Linked DNA regions of Aridibaculum aurantiacum. The protein of the gene in region 2 interacts with the protein of the main gene of each other region in a pairwise test. Links are inferred from orthologs where the notes say so. Each region holds a gene or a part of one and is shown on either strand. Other genes may lie near its edges.

Region 1 (6,328 bases), 340 kb from region 2 along the record:
CAGGAGCTTCTGTAGTTGCACCTTCAGCTTTTTGCTCGTGGTGGTGCAACAAAGCAGCCAATACACGCTTAGCAGGTGATTGCAACAATCCGATAACCTCACCGATCAATTCGTTCTTAGTCTTGATCTTAGTTAGAGTTACCAGGTTCTCGTCACCGCTGTACACATCGCCATTGATGAAAGCAGCTTTCAGAACAGGCTTTGGGTTGTTGTTGTCTTTGCGGAAAGAGCTGATGATAAGAGCCGGCTCTTTAGGATTTTCAGAAAACAACAGGGCAGTTACTTTATGAAGGCTATCATAAACGCCAGCATATTTCTCAGCATCCAAACCTTCTAGTGCTTTGCGGATAAGAGTATTCTTTGCCACCTGCATTTCTACGTCTTTGCTAAAACATGCACGGCGAAGATTACCAACCTGTGCAACAGTCAAAGATTCAGTATCAGTTACGTAGAAGTTATTGTATTGATTAAACTTTTCTTTCAAAAGCTCAATCACTTCATTTTTTTCAGTCTTTGTCATAACGCTTGTTTAAAACCGTGACCGGCTTAGATGAATGATTTTGTGTCTACAGTGATACCAGGGCTCATGGTGCTAGCCATGCTTAAGCCTTTCAGGTAAGTACCTTTAGCTGCAGATGGTTTAAGTTTTATGATTGCCTGAACGAATTCAGTAGCGTTTTCAGCAAGTTTTTCAGGAGCAAAAGATACGCGGCCGATAGAAGCATGGATAATACCAGCTTTATCAACTTTGAATGCGATCTTACCACCCTTAACTTCATTTACAGCACCGGCTACATCGTTAGTAACAGTACCTGTTTTAGGGTTTGGCATCAGGTTACGAGGACCTAACACTTTACCTAAACGACCGATCTTAGGCATTACAGACGGAGTAGCGATAATAACGTCTACATCAGTCCATCCACCGTCGATTTTTGAAATGAATTCATCTAATCCTACGTAATCAGCACCAGCTTCTCTTGCAGCAGCCTCTTTATCAGGTGTGCAAAGAACCAATACGCGTTTTGTTTTACCAGTTCCGTGAGGAAGCGTTACCGTACCACGCACTTGTTGGTCAGCTTTCTTAGGATCTACACCCAAACGAACGTGTACATCCACAGAGCTGTCAAACTTTGTGCAGTTTACTTCTTTCACCAAAGACGCTGCGTCTTTAAGTGTGTAAACTTTATTTTTATCAACCTTAGCTGCTACAGCTTTTCTTTTCTTAGTGATTGCCATTTTTAATGATGTTTTGTTTCTCCTTTACAGAAGAATGATCAATTAATTTTCCCATGGAGCTTTACCGTCAACAGTAAGACCCATGCTACGAGCAGTACCGGCAACCATACGCATGGCGCTTTCCTTAGTAAAACAGTTCAGGTCAGCCATCTTATCAGTAGCGATAGCATCTACCTGCTCCCATGTTACTTTACCAACCTTACTACGGTTAGGCTCTTTGGAACCACTTTGAATTTTTGCTGCTTCCATCAACTGAACAGCTGCAGGAGGAGTTTTGATAACGAAGTCGAAAGACTTGTCGCCATAAACGGTGATCAAAACAGGAAGTACTTTTCCCATTTTATCTTGAGTTCTAGCATTGAACTGCTTGCAGAACTCCATGATGTTTAGACCTTTTGAACCAAGGGCTGGTCCAATTGGAGGTGCAGGGTTTGCCTGGCCACCTTTACATTGCAACTTAACGTAGCCTGTAATTTCTTTTGCCATGTTTTCTTTTTTTGGTGATAACGTTCAGCCAATACAGCTAAACTCCCAATTCACTATTTCTATCGAAAGAACTTTTTTGGGACGGCAAAGGTAAGGGGTGATGACCTTTGGAAAAAATTAAAAATGTAAAAGTAATCTAAAGGTAGTGGTAACCAACGGCACAACCTTGATGAAGCAGTGGTTGCGACGCTCCGTTCATCTGCATTTTCTCTTATCAGCAGCTTTCTCCTCCTTAGTTGGTAAATTTGCTGAAACGTCACAAATGTCAGCCATTCCAAAACAATACATCAGCGAGCAGGACTACCTGGAGCAAGAACGCCTGGCAGAGCATAAAAGCGAATACTTTAATGGTGAAGTGTTTGCCATGGCAGGCGCGTCAGAAAGCCACAACAGTATTGTCGCCAACACCATAGCATCTCTTCATCCCACTCTGCGTGGGAAGTCATGTAAGATTTACCCAAGCGACTTACGTGTATACAACCCGCAAAACGGACTTTACACCTATCCGGATATTTCCATTGCTTGTGGCGAAAGAAAATTTACAGATGATACTTTAGATACACTTACTAATCCCACCGTACTTATTGAAGTTCTCTCCCCTTCCACTGAAGATTATGACCGTGGCACTAAGTTCAAACTCTACCGCAGTATCCCATCACTCCAAAACTATGTGCTCATCAGCAGTATGGAGTACCAGGCAGAAGTATACACGAAAAGTGGTGAAAGCTGGATACTTACAACAGCAAAAGGAAGAGAAGCAAAACTTTATATTAGCGCAATACAGTTAGACCTGCAGCTTGAAGATGTATACGCACAAGTGGATATAGACGCTGAACAAGCAAAGTAGTCCCAACCCAAATTTTGAAATAGAAAACGAATTGCGCCAAAACAAAAAAGGTGGCCTTTTGCCACCTTTCAATCTCTTTATAGTTGATTATAGTACTACTATACCATCTGCCTGTAGTACCACTTCTTTCTTCGGCTCTTTTATTTTTTCTATCTCTTCTTTGCTTTTCCCAGCGTCCTCAGCATAATGTCTCAATTGAGCAACGCTTGTTTCTTTCAGCTGCGCTTCACCAGCCACTACTATTGTTTTACCATTCATTACGGTAGGGACAAAAAACTTATGATCTTTCATACGCACCATGATGGTACCGTCTCCATTCTTCATTCTTAACCAACAACCTTCAGCTTCACATACCTGAACTACTTCTCCTTGTACCTTCACTTGCACCTTCTCCCCTTCTTTACCTTTTAAACTTTTAACCATATCAGCTACCGGTACAGCTTTTTCGGCAGTAATATCAGCACCGAACTTTGCACCTTTATCAGCAGGAACATTAGGCGGCTGCGCCATAACAACAGAAACGGTTACCAAAGCAATAGCGAGGGAAAGGATTTTTTTCATGTTTTTGAATTTTGAAGTAAAAATAAAGCCGCAGTTGTTTGCTGCGGCTTAAGATATAGAAAATATTATTTATCCTAGTTTTTCTACCTGCATATAGTTCAATTCTACAGGTGTTGAACGTCCGAAGATCTTTACAGTAACCTTCAGTTTCTTCTTTTCATCGTTCACTTCTTCTATCACACCATTAAAGTCGTTGAACGGTCCTTCAATGATCTTGATAGTTTCACCAACAATAAAAGGTTCATTCATGGTGATACCTTGATCACTCATTTCATCTACCTTACCCAACATCTTGTTCACCTCACTTTTACGAAGCGAAATGATGTTGCCCTTAGAACCTTTACCATCCGTTAAGAAGTGCATTACATTGCTGATGTTGCTGATGTGCTGCACCATATCATCGTTTAGTTTGCCATCACTTACTTCAAGTAATACATAACCAGGATAATAGTTCTTCTCACGCATTACCTTCTTACCATTCTGCACCTTGTACACCTTTTCCATTGGTAAGAAAACCTGCTTGATGGTTTCGCTCCAGCCGCTACGGTTCACTTCCTTATCAAGGTGCTCCTTTACCTTCCGTTCTTTACCACTTACTACACGCAAAACATACCACTTGGTAAGATCCAGTGGTTCATTTTGTTCCTGCGTATTAGCAGTAGCTTGTTCTATGTTATTAGTATCTTCCATTAGTTAAAACAAAGAATAAATAAGCTTCAATAAATTTTGTGAAGCAAAGTCCATTACCCACACCAAAGCCGTGATAATGATGGTAGCAACCAGAACAATGATAGTTGATTGCTGTAACTGCAGCCAACTAGGCCATGTTACTTTCTCCGTCAGCTCCAGGTAACTCTCTCTAAAGTAATTTGAGATCTTGTTCATTATAGGTTTAAAGTTTTAGGTTCAAGTTTTAAGGTTTAGCCTAAAGTCTTCAACTTTAAACTAGAAACCTCAAACCTCAAACATTTCTCTGCACGGGCACAAGGATTCGAACCCTGATCAAAGGTTTTGGAGACCTCTATTCTACCATTGAACTATGCCCGTAAAATCAGTATGAAATACTAAGGTAAGGAGTTACCCTGTACATCCTACTATAAAAGAACTTTTAAAAGTGCTAAAAAGTGCTCGTTACGATGAACGAGCACTTTTTAGCTATGTTTTGTACTGAGTACTAATTGATTACTTCAGGATTTCAGTTACCTGACCAGCACCTACTGTACGACCACCTTCACGGATAGCGAATTTCAAACCTTTCTCCATCGCGATCGGCTGGATAAGTTTAACAGTCAATGAAGTGTTATCACCAGGCATAACCATTTCAGTTCCTTCAGGAAGTACACACTCACCAGTTACGTCAGTAGTACGGAAGTAGAACTGAGGACGGTACTTGTTGAAGAATGGAGTGTGACGTCCACCTTCTTCTTTGCTAAGTACGTAAACCTCACCTTTGAATTCAGTGTGCGGAGTGATAGAACCTGGCTTACAGATAACCATACCACGACGGATTTGAGTTTTCTCAATACCACGCAATAGCATACCTGCGTTGTCACCAGCTTCACCTTGGTCAAGAAGTTTCTTGAACATTTCAACACCAGTGATAGTAGAAGTCAATGGAGCATCCATCAAACCTACGATTTCAACAGGCTCACCAACTTTGATACGACCTCTTTCGATACGACCAGTAGCAACAGTACCACGACCAGTAATAGAGAATACGTCCTCTACTGACATAAGGAATGGCATATCAACCGGACGAGGAGGAAGAGGAATGTAGCTATCAACTGCATCCATCAATTCAGAGATCTTCGCAACCCACTTTTCTTCACCAGCAAGAGCGCCAGTAGCAGAACCTTGGATGATTGGAGTATTATCGCCATCAAATCCGTAAGAGCTTAACAGATCACGGATTTCCATTTCAACTAGTTCAAGTAATTCAGGATCATCAACAAGGTCAACCTTATTCATGAAAACCACAAGCTGAGGTACACCTACCTGGCGAGCAAGAAGGATGTGCTCTTTAGTTTGAGGCATAGGACCATCAGTAGCAGCCACCACAAGGATAGCACCGTCCATCTGAGCAGCACCAGTGATCATGTTCTTAACATAGTCAGCGTGACCAGGACAGTCAACGTGCGCATAGTGACGATTCTGTGTTTGGTATTCTACGTGAGCAGTATTAATAGTGATACCCCTTTCTTTTTCTTCAGGTGCACCATCGATATCATCGTAGTTTTTCTTTTCCGCTAGACCTTGTTTTGACAAAATATCGGTGATAGCGGCAGTCAAAGTTGTTTTACCGTGGTCAACGTGACCAATAGTACCAACGTTAACGTGAGGTTTCTCCCTCTTGAAGGTCTCTTTTGCCATTTTTATTTGTTTTAGATTGTGGTTTTAAATTTTAAAAACCTGCTTTCGCGGGTGCAAAAGTAGGTTTTTCTTATTTCTTTTGGTAACCCAACTTCAAATCTACTATGTAGCTGCCGTTGCGTCGCACTCTTGTACTGTTGAAGCATCAGTCGCCAGGTATCATTCATCATAAGAGATTGATAGCTGATGCTGATAGCTTAATCTTGAACGTAGAGCTGTTGATGAGAATTGAACTCACGACCTCTTCCTTACCAAGGAAGTGCTCTACCCCTGAGCTACAACAGCTTTTAAAAGTCATTGAGTCAGTGGGCCATCAAGTCAGAAAGTCGGAATGCAAAATCCTTATGACCATTGACCTAATGTCTAAATGACTATTCCTATAAGAGCGGGAGACGAGGCTCGAACTCGCCACCTATAGCTTGGAAGGCTATCGCTCTACCAAATGAGCTACTCCCGCTTGAATTGCTGATTTGGTGATTGCTGATCTTGAGATTGTAAATCACAACATCAATAAATCTAAAATCAGAAATAAAGATCTGTGGGCAGGAGAGGATTCGAACCTCTGAAGTCGAAAGACAGCGGATTTACAGTCCGCCCCATTTGGCCGCTCTGGAACCTGCCCTTTTGTTTGACTGTTAACCAACCAAACAAAAAGAGCCGAAGAAGGGAGTCGAACCCACGACCTGCTGATTACAAATCAGCTGCTCTACCAACTGAGCTACTTCGGCTACTTATTTTACAAATGTTCTTTAGAACACATTGTTTATCAATCTTTGAAAGAACTTGCTTTTCAGCTACCCCCTGTGTTTTTCGGGATGGCAAAGGTAA
Region 2 (13,305 bases):
TTCTTCTACAAACGCAGAGGACAAATATGGTGCAGCCGTCTTCAAAACATTCCATTTCAAATATGCCTTCCAGTCGCGTAGTGGAAGTGCTGTAAGCAACAAGTCAGCTGTTTTGAAGAATGATGGATTGTTTACCAACACGCTATCTGCTCCAACCACTTTCATTTGCACCAGCATATTGTTCCAGTTGATAGAAGGTGTGGTAGCAGAAAGATCTTTAATAGCAAACTTGTTGTACAGCTTATATGGATCACGCATTTCCACACGGCTGTACTGGCTTTTTGCCAATGCTGTTTCCAGGCGTATAACAGCATCTGCACTGTACGACGCGCTGGTGGCATCTTCCCCGGCAAGCATAAACAAGCGATACACATAGTTGCTGTACGCTTCTCTTATGCGCATGCTGCGCGGATCATCTTTTATGTAATAATCTTTATCTGGCAATGTAGTACCACCCTGGCTTAGCTGCGGAATGTACTGGTTCACATTTTTGCGGTCCTGTGCTACAAACATCCCAAAGAGTGGGCTGCCCAAAGCGCGGGTGCGAAGGCTGGCTATTTCCACCAATACCGCTTGAGAATTCTTCAGGTCATTAATCCTATCCAATTCTGCTTTTATGGGTTGAATGCCTGAAGCCTCTATCGCTGCGCTGTCCATAGCACTCAGGTAGAAGTCGCCGATCATTTGGTTTATGCGGTTCTTATTGCGATTTGCTGCTGCTTCTTCTAATAAAGCACGCATACGCTGCGAGCTTTCTTCACGTAAAACATCGAAAGAACCCCAGCGCGTTTTACTGCCTGGAATGGGGTTGTTGCGAAGCCAGTTACCATTCGCATATAGGTAAAAATTATCGCCAGGCTTCACGCTCATATCCATGTTAGCCTTGTCAATGTATTTCCCTTTGTCTGGAGGAATATTACCAGGATCGGCCTGGGCACCGGTTGCAGTCACCAGCATAGTGGCAGCTAGAAGTTTTGAAATTTTCATAATCAAGCTTTATTGTTTGATGATCTTTTAGATACACTAATTTAAGTGAAGCCTGTAAAAGAAGAAAGAATATAAAAGCAGGAGAAATAATATTAGCGTTCAGCTTTGCCATTGGCAAGTCGCCTGGCTATACTGTACATCAGGCAGAAGATATTGTGCTTATGGCAGTTTATATGCTGGCAGGTATGCCATAATTCTATGAAAGTTTTTTCGAGAACAGTTGCAGCAACACCTTCGTCTTTTACCCACTGCAGAATACAGCCATATAAAGCAGCACCATATTTTTCGTAAGCAAGTTCAATGGACTTAGGCTGATGCGCTTTGAGCATACTTACAAGTTGCTCATCTTTAATAACTTCTTTTATCATAGGTGTTGCTATGACATCGCAATTGAAACACCATGATATATGTTAACAATAAATAGAAAGGCTAATTTGAATGACTAAACAAGAAGCTCCCTTAGTATCAATGCAAGTAGAATAATTTCCTCAACTATTCAAAGTCACTTAAAATAAAGCCTTCTGGCGAAGGTTTCTTTTTCCTGAACCAGTCCCTGCTACACACCTTGCGTATCATTTTCATGATATCCTCAAAAGTGCTGGGCTTAACTACGTACAGATCCGCGCCTTTTTCATAACACGCATCTATGTTCATTTTGTAATTGGTAGTAGAATAGATAATGATGGGCATATCTTGAAACTCTTCCTTCGCTCTTATTTCCTGCAAACACTCAATCCCGTTCTTATAAGGCATATTCACATCCAGGAAAAGAAGGTCAGGCTTGTTGGTAGTGTGCAGCATTTCTATAAGAGCATTACCGTCTTCCGCATGCGTAAAGTCTACAGGTATTTCTGATTGTTCAAGAGCTTCATTGAACAAGAAGGAATCATCCGTATCATCATCGGCAAGTAAAATGCGTAATTTGGAAGAAGGGGTAGAACTCATATTTTACTTATTTCATTTAATGCGTAAAGTAAGTATCCCTTTACTAGCAAAAAACAGTCCTAAAAGGATATAAAAAAAGAAACCCTCCGCAGAAGCGGAGGGCAACGTTTAACCTAACATGAAAAAACCCCCTAAAAATTTATATCGAGATGTGATTGTCTTTCTTACTTATTGTATCTAAAACTTTATGCCAAACTTCAGGTTTGCGCTAGCCATGTTAAAAAAACTTTGAAGAAGCTTCCAGCCCCATAGTAATTCAGATGTTTATGAGCATATTAGCGGATATTCGCGCCTAAACCTGAGCGAAAGAAGAGAGATGATTACCCCTAACACCATACAACAGATTACCAGCCGGATTGATATTGTGGAAATTGTTGGTGAATTTGTGAAACTTAAGAAGCGTGGAGCCAATTATTTGGGGAATTGTCCATTCCACAACGAGAAATCTCCTTCTTTCACTGTATCTCCAAGTAAGGAAATCTATAAGTGCTTTGGCTGTGGTAAAAGCGGCAATGCCATTGGCTTCCTGATGGACCACGAGAAGTACTCGTACGTGGAGGCTCTGAAGTGGCTGGCTGTCCGATACAATGTGGAGGTAGAGGAAACGCAGGTAAGCCCTGAGGTAAGACAACAACAGCAGGTAGCAGAGAGCCTGTACGCCATCAACAACTTTGCACAAAAACATCTTTCACGCAATCTTTTTGATACGGAAGAAGGCAAGGCTGTAGGACTTAGCTACCTGCAATACCGTGGCTTCAGGGAAGAGATCATCCAAAAGTTCCAGTTAGGATATAACCTGGAAGCGAGGGATGACCTTGCGAAGACATTGCTCGCTAACCAGTTCAATATTGAGAATGTACAGCGGACTGGATTGGTGGTAGTACGAAATGATGAACCTGTAGATAACTACAGAGGAAGGATCATTTTCCCGGTGCACAATCACACTGGTAAAATAATAGGATTTGGAGCCAGGCTGATTAAGAATAACGATCGCGCTCCTAAATACATCAACACGCCGGAGAATGAGCTTTATATAAAAAGTAAGATCCTCTACGGCACCTACTTTGCCCGGCAAGCCATTGATAAATTTGATGAATGCCTGCTCGTAGAAGGATATACCGATGTTATCAGCTTACACCAGGCAGGAATAGAAAACGTTGTAGCAAGTGGCGGCACCTCGCTTACTACTGATCAGCTACGGTTGATCAGGAAGCATACAAACAACCTAACAATTATCTATGATGGTGACAATGCAGGTGTAAAAGCTGCACTGCGCGGTTTGGATATGGCCATTGAAGAAGGTTTGAATGTGAGGCTTGTGCTAATACCGGATAAAGAGGATCCGGATAGTTATGTAAATAAAGTAGGCGCTGCGGCCTTCAGGGCTTTTGTAGAAGAGAACAAGAAAGACTTTATCATCTTCCAGCTGGATATAATGCTGCAGCAAGCAGGTAATGATTCAGGTAAACGAAGTGCGGTAGTAAACCAGGTGGCAGAGACGCTTAGTAAAATCAATAAGACGGAAGACTTCACGCGCCAGCAGGACTATATCCGCCAATGCTCTGCTATTTTAAAAATCGATGAAACTGGTTTCACCAATCTTGTAAATAAATTTAAGAGAGAGAAGCTGGAAAAGGAAGAACGGGCAAAGCCTTCTGATCTTCCACCCGAGCCACAGGAATGGGATAACCAGCCACCACCTACCGACGATGTTAGTTTATTACTTGAGCAGGATGAACGCCAGGAGAAAAACCTGATAAGGGTATTGCTTGAATTTGGCCTGAAGCAATGGGATGAAGAGCAAACAATAGCAGATTATATTTTAAATGAATTGGATTCTTTTAGTATAGATAGCAGGGAACTGGATCAGATGTTACAGGTATATAAAGACCTTTATTATGCGGGTCAACAACCTACACTGAAATCATTGCTGTACCATGAAGACGAGGCTATACGTAAGCAGGTGGTTAACCTGAGCGTACAGCAATACGAACTGAGTCCAAAGTGGGATGTGATCATGGAAGGCTTGAACATAAACAACCGCGACACCAGCAGGCAGGATGTGATCATGAGCCTGAATTACTTCAAGCTGCGTAAGATCAAAAGAATGTTTGATGAGAACCAGCAAGACATTGAAAAAGCCACATCTTTTGAAGAACAGATGGACCTGATAAGGGTACACGCACAACTAAAAGAAGAAGAGCAGAAAATTACAAAAGCGTTAGGTACAGTAATATTTAAATAAGCTTTTGATCCTAGGCCTGCGAACAGAAGTTTAAAAAATAAAACGAATAGCTATAAAATAAAAGAGGTGCAGCTTCAACTGCACCTCTTCTTTTTATACAAGAACTTCTTAGTTATTTCTCTAATGGTGTCTTTTTACCTGCGAGTAGTTTTTCAACTGTAGCTTCAAGCCTGCGGCTGCGTGTGTCTTTCCGCTTCGCACCTTCTATCCATTCTACATATTCCTTCTGATCTTTTACAGATAGATTTTGGAAAACCTCGTGTGCTTTTTTGTGGCGGGTAAATATCTTTTCAAGTTCTACCGGAGGAACTACCAGGTTTTTATCAAAATCAACAGATTTGATATCAACGGAATTTGAGCTTTCCTCTTCCACTTGTTTACATTCTAATTTAACTGCTGCTGCGTTTGCAGATCTTTTAAACAAGGTAGCAGACCATACATGATCTAGCGTTATCTGCTCTACATTTTCGTAATGGTTGTTACAAAGAATATCCCAGCTACAGTCACGATTTAAGTCGCTTGCAATTTTACTGGAACTCTTAGGTGCAGCTACCCATAATTTTCCTTCACCGTTCAGGCAAGGGATCACTTCTTTCAAAATGCTGTTCAACTGGTTGGCGTTGATGGCAAAAACTAAAGCAAAATCGATCTTTTTGATCTTTAGTAGAGGAGTGACATTTTTGGAGTAAGATAACTTTACAAACTGCTTTTCGATGCTTGAAGGAAGACCCTGGATCAACAAATTCTTTTCATTAACTACCTGCAACTTTTCCAACAAACTTTGTTGAGACATATGTGAAAGAGATTTATGGTTACCTAATAAAGGTGCAAAGGTACAGGTTCTGCAGCAGTTTCACGTAAAAAAAATCCACCAAGGTAATACATTGGTGGATATCAAGACTGTACGATCGAAAATAATTATTTAGAACCTGCAGGTTTGTAATATTTCAGTGCTTCAGGCATCATTCTTTGAAGCTCCCTGATACGTGTATCTTCTGCAGGGTGTGTACTCATGAATTCTGCTGGACGATTACCACCACTCATTGCTTTCATTCGTTCCCATAAAGGAACGGCTTCGCGTGGATTGTAACCTGCCAGTGCTGTATAGATCAAACCAAGCCTATCAGCTTCCAGTTCCTGCTTACGGCTGTGAGGTAGCGTATAACCAACCTGGCTACCTACTCCATATGCTGCATTAAATAGTCCACGTGTTTCTTGCGAACGGCTTGATAAAGCTACATCTAACGCCACACCACCTAATTGCTGAATAAGTCCCTGGCTCATTCTTTCACTTCCGTGCTTAGCCACAGCATGTGCTACTTCATGTCCTACTACTACCGCAAGTGCTGCTTCATTTTGAGTAACAGGTAAAAGACCTGTATAAACAACAATCTTTCCGCCCGGCATACACCATGCGTTCACCGAATTATCATTAACTAAATTGTATTCCCACTGGTAGTTTTGAATTTCATTAGCCAGCCCCTGCCCTTTATAATAACTGGTAACGGCATTGGCAATACGGCTTCCTACCCTGCGCACCATTTCAGCATCTTTATTTTGCGAAGGCGCTACTACCCTATTCTGGCTTAAAAAAGATCGGTATTCAGTTTGAGCCATTTGCTGTAATTGGCTCTCAGGAACGAGAGAGAGTTGTCTTCTTCCGGTGATTGCGTTGGTTGTACAGGCCACAACCAGCATCATGGTGCCTATACTCAACAAGGACATTGATTTTTTCATAGTTCAAATTTTGTTAGCAATAAACAATAATAATACCAACAGGATTGACGCTATGATCGAACTTATTGAGAATGAGTTTAATGAGGGACTGTAGAAATATTTCCTAAAAGAAAAGCAGCAGCAGCTAAAACTTCCTGCGGCTCCTGCGCCTGTCCCTATACTTTAAAATAGGCACTTTGCTTTCTGTGCCGTTAAGAATGCGGTTGATATTTTTCTGGTGCGTCAGTATAACCATTAACGCCACCGCTACGGCAAATACCCTGTATAAGGTTTCCTTCTCGTTGAAAATGAAAAGAATAAAAACAGCAAATGCTATACTTGCCAAAATTGAACTAAGAGAAACAAAACGCGTTAGATAAAGCACCAACAAAAAAACACCTACACAACAGATGGCTACTAATGGCTGAATAGCTATTACCATTCCAAATAGAGTAGCTACACCCTTACCACCTTTAAAATCGGCAAAAACCGGGAATATATGACCAAGCACTGAAGCTAAACCTAAACCAACCATCAGGTTTGTACGGTGCCATTCATCTTGCAAATAATAAGGAATAAGAATATAAAGAGAGGTAGCAATAACTCCTTTTAAAACATCAGCTACCATTACAAATGTTCCCCACCTGGAACCAAGCACACGATAGGTATTGGTTGCTCCTGCATTGCCACTACCATAGTCACGGATATCTATTCCAAAAAAGTATTTACTTACCCAAACGGAAGTTGGAATAGAGCCTATGACATATGCCACTACAATCAGAAGAAATTCATTCATCAGGTGTTGGTTTTTAGCTGGGAGGGCAAAAATAAGGTTAAGCGGTTAATTAAAAACGGCTTAAACGGTCCAAAATTGTTAATATGATAACATGATGGTGATCCAGTTGTTCCTTTCGTTCGTGTGTTTCCACTTAAGACCTTTCGCTTCACATGCAGCAATCACTTCAGTTTCATCAGATTTAAGTAAGCCACTTAACAATAATAACCCACCGCTGGCAAGGCCATTTGCAAGGCCGGCTAAATTATCCAGTATCACATTTTTATTGATGTTGGCCAGGATTATGTCGAACTTTTGGCTGACGCCAAAATGATCAAGCTTAAGTACAGCAATAGCTGAGCAGCCGTTGTTTTCTACATTTTCCTTGGTGTTCTCAATGCTCCATTCATCATAATCAATTGCTACCACCTCCTTAGCGCCAAGCTTTTCTGCTAGTATGGCTAGTATTCCCGTACCTGTACCAAAGTCAGCCACCACTTTACCATCAAAATCAACCTGGCTCATCTCTTTTACCATTAGGTAAGTTGTTGCATGATGACCAGTTCCAAAACTCATCTTTGGCGTTATCAATATTTCATGTTTTGCTGACGCAATAGGTTCATGAAAATGAGCACGGATAGCACAGAAATCTTCTACTACTACAGGATCAAAATTGCTTTCCCATAGTGCGTTCCAGTTTTGTTGAGGTTCTGTAGAAACTGAATAGGTCAGACCAAATTGGTCGATGATCATCTTTAGCTCAGCTTCTTCAAATTTATCCTGCTCCTGGTAAGCTAAAACAGCAGTGTCTGTCTCTTCAAAACCTTCAAAATCCATAAGAGATAAAACAGCCAGCAGTTGATCTTTTACCTGTGCATCCGTAACAGGTATCTCTATTTTTAAGTAATCAGCCATAGAATTTTTGTAAATAAAAATGGCCTGTAAACAGGCCATTTTCTATGATCATCAATAATATTAATTGTCTTGTCCTTCGTTGTTCTGTGCAGAATTAGATTGATCTCTGCGAGGACCTTGTTCACGGTTGCCGCGGTGTTCACGATTAGAACCATGCTCACGGTTTCCGCCATCGCGGTTACCACCGTCCCTGTTTCCACCTTGCGGACGACCACCATCACCGCCTTCGCGTGGTGCGAAATCTGGTTTAGGCATGAGTGCTTTGCGGCTCAATTTGAACTTACCAGTCTTAGGATCAAGACCGATCAGCTTCACCTTTACCACATCACCTTCATTCAATACGCCTTCCATGGTCTCCAGGCGCTTCCAGCTTATTTCACTTATGTGCAATAAACCTTGTTTGCCCGGCATGAATTCAACGAATGCACCGAATTCTTTAATTCCTTTCACAGTTGCTTCGTAAACATCACCCACTTGAGGAACAGCAACGATGCTCTTGATCCACGCTACAGCCTTATCCAATCCTTCTTTCTCAGGAGAGAAAATGCTTACTTCACCTACATTACCAACCTCTTCAAGATTGATGGTAGTTCCTGTTTCACGTTGGATCTCTTGTATCACTTTACCCTGTGGCCCGATAACCGCACCAATGAATTCTTTATCAATGAACAGTTTCTCCATTCTTGGAGCATGAGGCTTAACATCTGCACGGGCAGCTGGCATACACTCATACATTGCATCAAGTATGTGAAGACGGCCGCGACGAGCTTGCTCCAACGCTTCGGTCATCACTTCCATGCTAAGACCATCCACCTTGATATCCATTTGTACACCACAGATACCATCGCGTGTACCAGTTACTTTGAAGTCCATATCACCCAGGTGATCTTCATCACCAAGGATGTCGGTAAGAATGGCGTATTTACCATCTTCACGTGTGATCAATCCCATTGCTACACCACTTACATGCTTAGCGAAAGGCACACCAGCATCCATAAGTGCAAGTGAACCCGCACATACAGTAGCCATTGAAGAAGAACCATTACTTTCTAAAATATCTGAAACGATACGTACAGTATAAGGATAATCATTACCCGGCATCATCTGCTTCAAGCTGCGCATTGCCAGGTTACCATGACCTACTTCTCTCCTTCCTACACCACGCATCATTTTGACCTCACCGGTAGAAAATGGAGGGAAATTATAGTGAAGAATGAAATTGCTGTAATCAGATTTAGCAGCGCTTTCAATCAATAGTTCATCTAGTTTGGTACCGAAAGTTACAGTGGTAAGAGATTGTGTTTCACCACGAGTGAATAATGCAGAACCGTGTGGAGTTGGCAGCGGATCTACTTCCATTGCCAAAGGACGAACATCTTCCAATCCACGTCCATCTAAACGAACGCGATCTTCCAACATCATATTCCTTACTACTTCCCACTTCAGGTCTTCGTAATATTTTTTTGCAAGCTTCTTCTCTGCGTCCGTCACTTCTTCGCCAAGACTTGCAATAACCTCGTCTTTTATAGCAGCATATCCTTCGCTACGTTCGTGCTTGCTACCAAAGCTTTTAGATACCTGGTAAACCTTATCTCTTGCAAATTCTTCTACTTTTTTCTTAAGCTCTTCATTTTGCTCAGGGCGCTTATACTCGCGTACTGCAGTTATACCCACCTTACCGCGTAGTTCACGCTGTGCAGCTATGTGAACACGAATAGCATCGTGAGCAACCTGCAATGCTTCTACAAGGTCAGCTTCAGAACATTCTTTCGCTTCACCTTCCACCATCATCAGGTTCTTTTCAGTAGCTGCAATGATGAATTCATATTCAGCTTTAGCCAATTGTGTACGAGAAGGATTAACAACAATCTCACCATCAATCCTGGCTACTCTTACTTCGCTAATGATCTCTTTGATGGGAATATCAGAAACTGCCAGTGCAGCAGACGCAGCCAGGCAAGCCAATGCATCAGGCAAAACCTCTGCATCACTTGAAATAAGGCTGATCAGCACCTGCACATCGCAGAAATAATCTTCAGGGAATAGCGGACGAAGTGCACGGTCGATCAGTCGGCTGGTTAGAACCTCATAATCATTCAGTCGTGCTTCGCGCTTAAAAAATGAACCTGGGATACGTCCGGCAGAAGCGAACTTTTCCTGGTAATCTACAGACAGGGGAAAGAAATCTTGTCCTTCTCTGGGTTCTTTGTTTGCTACAACTGTAGCTAGTAAAATACAATTACCCTGGCGAACAGTAACAGCACCGTCGGCCTGCCGGGCTAGCTTCCCGGTTTCTATGGTTACCTCGCGGCCTGCGCCTATATCGAAAGTAACACTAGTTGGTTGTGACAACATAGTTAGTTGATTTTTGGCTACAAGTACAAAGAGGGGGATAAATGGTACTATGCAAGCCCGTTAAAAAGTATAGCAGCTAAGGCACGTATACAAACAACTATTCCCAACCGCTATTAAGGACAGTTGGGAATAGGTTATATCATGCAGAAAAAGTTATTTTCTCAATCCAAGTTTTTCAATCAAAGCACGGTAACCGCTTAGGTTATGCTTGCTTAGGTACATCAATAAACTTTTACGTTGTCCTACCATTTTCATAAGACCACGTTGAGTAGAAAAATCTTTTTTGTTAGCTTGTAGATGCTTGGAGATTTGTTGAATGCGCTCAGTCAAAAGAGCGATTTGTCCTTCAATAGACCCAGTATTTTTTGCGTTTCCGCCATATTCGGCAAATATGTTTGCCCTTTTTTCTGTAGTTAGATACGACATCTGTGATTTTTTAAGACACCAAGTTTTATTTTTTCTTATATCGGCTGCAAAAGTAGGGGAAATATGCAGAAAAGCTGCAAAGGAAGCAGGAATATTTTACGGAAAAACTGGAACCCTGCAATATATTTAACATCCTGCTACAGGTGAACCATGACAGACAGCCGGCGGAAAGCAGCGAATGTATAGTAACTTTTACTTGTAACGGAAAACAATTTGCCAGGGTCGCCTGGTCAGAACCGCATTCAATTGAAGGAAACATTTCCATTCTTGAAACAGGTTGCTTTCTTTGTACTTACTGGAAATAAACAAAACGAAGAAGATTTGAACCAACCAATGCCGCCGACCATTAGCATCATCATTCCCACTTATAACGAAGAACAAGAACTACCAAAACTGCTTACTTATTTACAACAGTTACCCGGTGGTCAATCATTGAAAGAGATAATTGTAGCTGACGGTGGCAGTACGGATGCAACTATAGCATTGGCTGAACAGGTAGGAGCAACTGTGGTAGTTGGTGGAAAAGGCCGTGCAAAGCAAATGAATGCAGCTGCAAAACATGCCACTGGCGATATAATATATTTTCTTCATGCAGATAGCTACCCACCGGCAAATGCATTGGCAGAAATAACTAAAGCAGTAAAAAATAAAATTGCTTGTGGTTGCTTTCGGTTACGCTTCAATACAACCAGCTATTTCTTGAAGATGAATGCGTGGCTCACAAGGTTCGACATCAATGCCATCAGGTTTGGGGACCAGAGCCTTTTTGTAACACGCCATGCTTTTGAGGCAGTGCAAGGTTTTGATGAAGCGCATATCATTTTGGAAGACCAAGAGATTATAACTAGGCTTAGAAAACAATTCTCCTTCACTATCATTCCCTACGCGGTCACCACTTCCGATAGGAAATACAGGGAAAATGGCTACGTAAAACTTCAGGCGATCTTTTTTGTTATCTATATTTTATACAAGCTAAACATCCCGCAGCCTAAGCTGGTAAGCCTGTATAGAAAGTGGATCAGGAAAGGCAAGGTGTAAAAAATGCAGTGCTTTATTACATAAAACTCCTCTCATGATACCTAATGATAAAGCAGCCATAGAAAATCCAAACAGTCGCCCGCTTCGTGTTTTGATCATTTCCGGCAGCCAACGCAGGCAATACAACTGCCCCGGCGTAGACAGCAAATCAAGAACATTGATGCTGAAAATGGCTGAGATGCTACCGCAGGAATGGGAAATAGATTATGAAGACCTAGGAAATGTTTTTGCACGGCAACGCATCCAGCCATGCAATGCTTGTGTATCTACCAGTATGGCTTTGTGTGTATGGCCATGTAACTGCTATACAAAAAATAACAAAGACGAACCCGACCTGATGTGGGATCTTGACCTGTACCAACGGCTGGACCTGGCAGATGCATGGGCTATCATTGGACCTGTAAACTGGTATGCACCCAGCAGCAATCTCAAATTGATGTTTGACAGGCTGGTGTGCATGAATGGCGGCAACCCTATTGAGTCTACTATTGATCATAAAGACCCGGAAAAAGCTATAGAACTAGAGCACAAGGAAGAATGGAAAGAAATGAGCCTTAACCACCTGGAAGGCAGAACAGCAGCATTCTTTTGTTATGGCGACGAAGGTGGTGATGAATTTGGAGAGGATGGCCGGCCCAAGCTACTGCGACATAAAGAATACTTCAATCCTGCAGAAGAGATTTTTACCAAAGATACTCGCAATACTTACGCTCCTTTTGTATGGCAATGCAGGTACGGCGGCATAGAAGTGCCTGATGAATTGTGGCAATATGCTATCGTTGGTGATGGCAAGAAATACAGTGAAATGCAAGCGGAGCACATGGTAAGAGAAGATGCCTTCATGAACAGCTTTAGCAACTGGGTGAAAGCATTTACCAGTTTTGTTGGTCAAAAAGGAAAAGTACCACCGGCAAAATATCGTGCTGCCGGCTATACTCCACCAAACCATACCATCGGTGATCTGAAGTTAGGCTGGCGCTACTTCCAGATGATGATTGGAAAAGGACCTAAAGATTCCTCGCCACAACAGCAACATGATGAAGGATTGAATGATGACGCTACCTGGCATCCCAAGAAAGGTGAGGGTGAGAAACTACGCCAGGGGCTAAAAGATTAGCCGACCTGCAAACCTTATATTTGCGCCCAATTCAAGAGCCACTTTTTTTGAAACACCTCACCTTTACCGTTACAAACGATCTTAGCTACGACCAGCGCATGCAACGCATTTGCGGATCACTGGCGGCAAATGAATTCGCTGTAACGCTTGTAGGAAGAAAGCTGGCTTCTTCCATTCCAATCAAGCAGCAGCCTTTTCAACAAAAAAGGCTTCCATCCTGGTTTAGCAAAGGCAAGCTCATGTATTTAGAGTACAACCTGCGCCTGTTCTTTTACCTGCTGTTTGTAAAAACTGACTGCATCTGCGCAATTGACCTCGATACCATTATGCCTGTATATTTTGTTTCTAAGATCAGAAGCAAAAAACGTGTGTATGATGCGCATGAACTTTTTACTGAACAAAAGGAGATTGTAACGCGGCCAGCCATACATAAGCTATGGCTAAAGGTGGAGCGATTTGCTGTTCCTCGTTTTCCGCATGGTTATACTGTTAATGAATTCATCATTGAAGAACTAAACAGCCGATATGGTGTTCAGTACAAAATGGTAAGGAACCTACCCCGGCTCCACCAGGTAGAACCTCAAACAGATAAAGGTGATCCATTCATCATATACCAGGGAGCAGTTAATGAAGGACGAAGTTTTGAAACACTTATTCCTGCCATGAAAGAGGTGCCTGCAAGGCTGGTGATATGTGGCAATGGAAATTTTTTTGAACAAGCGCAGCATCTTGTAAAGGAACATAAGCTGGAAGATAAAGTAGAGATGAAAGGCTATGTAGCACCTG

Evidence for each region.
Region 1: the proteins of prmA (region 2) and rplK interact in binary tests that used the Escherichia coli proteins (3 or more experiments, as listed by UniProt). The link is inferred for Aridibaculum aurantiacum from one-to-one orthologs.

Annotation. Positions count from the first base shown.
Region 1 is NZ_JAFEWC010000001.1:1,447,050-1,453,377, reverse strand. The notes cover bases 1-2,900. They hold rplK (50S ribosomal protein L11), read right to left. Parts: upstream 1,723-2,900; coding sequence 1,279-1,722; downstream 1-1,278. Other genes in these bases: J4N22_RS06000 (DUF4920 domain-containing protein), read right to left, coding at 2,657-2,900; J4N22_RS06005 (Uma2 family endonuclease), read left to right, coding at 1,985-2,569; rplA (50S ribosomal protein L1), read right to left, coding at 547-1,236; rplJ (50S ribosomal protein L10), read right to left, coding at 1-520. Also shown: more of J4N22_RS06000, read right to left, coding at 2,901-3,130; transcription termination/antitermination protein NusG, read right to left, coding at 3,200-3,820; preprotein translocase subunit SecE, read right to left, coding at 3,824-4,015; tuf (elongation factor Tu), read right to left, coding at 4,313-5,500. UniProt on the Escherichia coli protein: Forms part of the ribosomal stalk which helps the ribosome interact with GTP-bound translation factors.
Region 2 is NZ_JAFEWC010000001.1:1,787,187-1,800,491, reverse strand. Bases 5,676-8,461 are described here. They hold prmA (50S ribosomal protein L11 methyltransferase), read right to left. Parts: upstream 7,584-8,461; coding sequence 6,768-7,583; downstream 5,676-6,767. Other genes in these bases: pnp (polyribonucleotide nucleotidyltransferase), read right to left, coding at 7,644-8,461; plsY (glycerol-3-phosphate 1-O-acyltransferase PlsY), read right to left, coding at 6,039-6,689; J4N22_RS07435 (M48 family metallopeptidase), read right to left, coding at 5,676-5,914. In the rest of the region: J4N22_RS07460 (M13 family metallopeptidase), read right to left, coding at 1-987; J4N22_RS07455 (hypothetical protein), read right to left, coding at 1,080-1,355; J4N22_RS07450 (response regulator), read right to left, coding at 1,480-1,932; dnaG (DNA primase), read left to right, coding at 2,249-4,177; J4N22_RS07440 (YdeI/OmpD-associated family protein), read right to left, coding at 4,290-4,970; more of J4N22_RS07435, read right to left, coding at 5,096-5,675; more of pnp, read right to left, coding at 8,462-9,938; rpsO (30S ribosomal protein S15), read right to left, coding at 10,092-10,364; J4N22_RS07410 (TIGR04283 family arsenosugar biosynthesis glycosyltransferase), read left to right, coding at 10,632-11,402; J4N22_RS07405 (NAD(P)H-dependent oxidoreductase), read left to right, coding at 11,437-12,519; J4N22_RS07400 (glycosyltransferase), read left to right, coding at 12,567-13,305. UniProt on the Escherichia coli protein: Methylates ribosomal protein L11.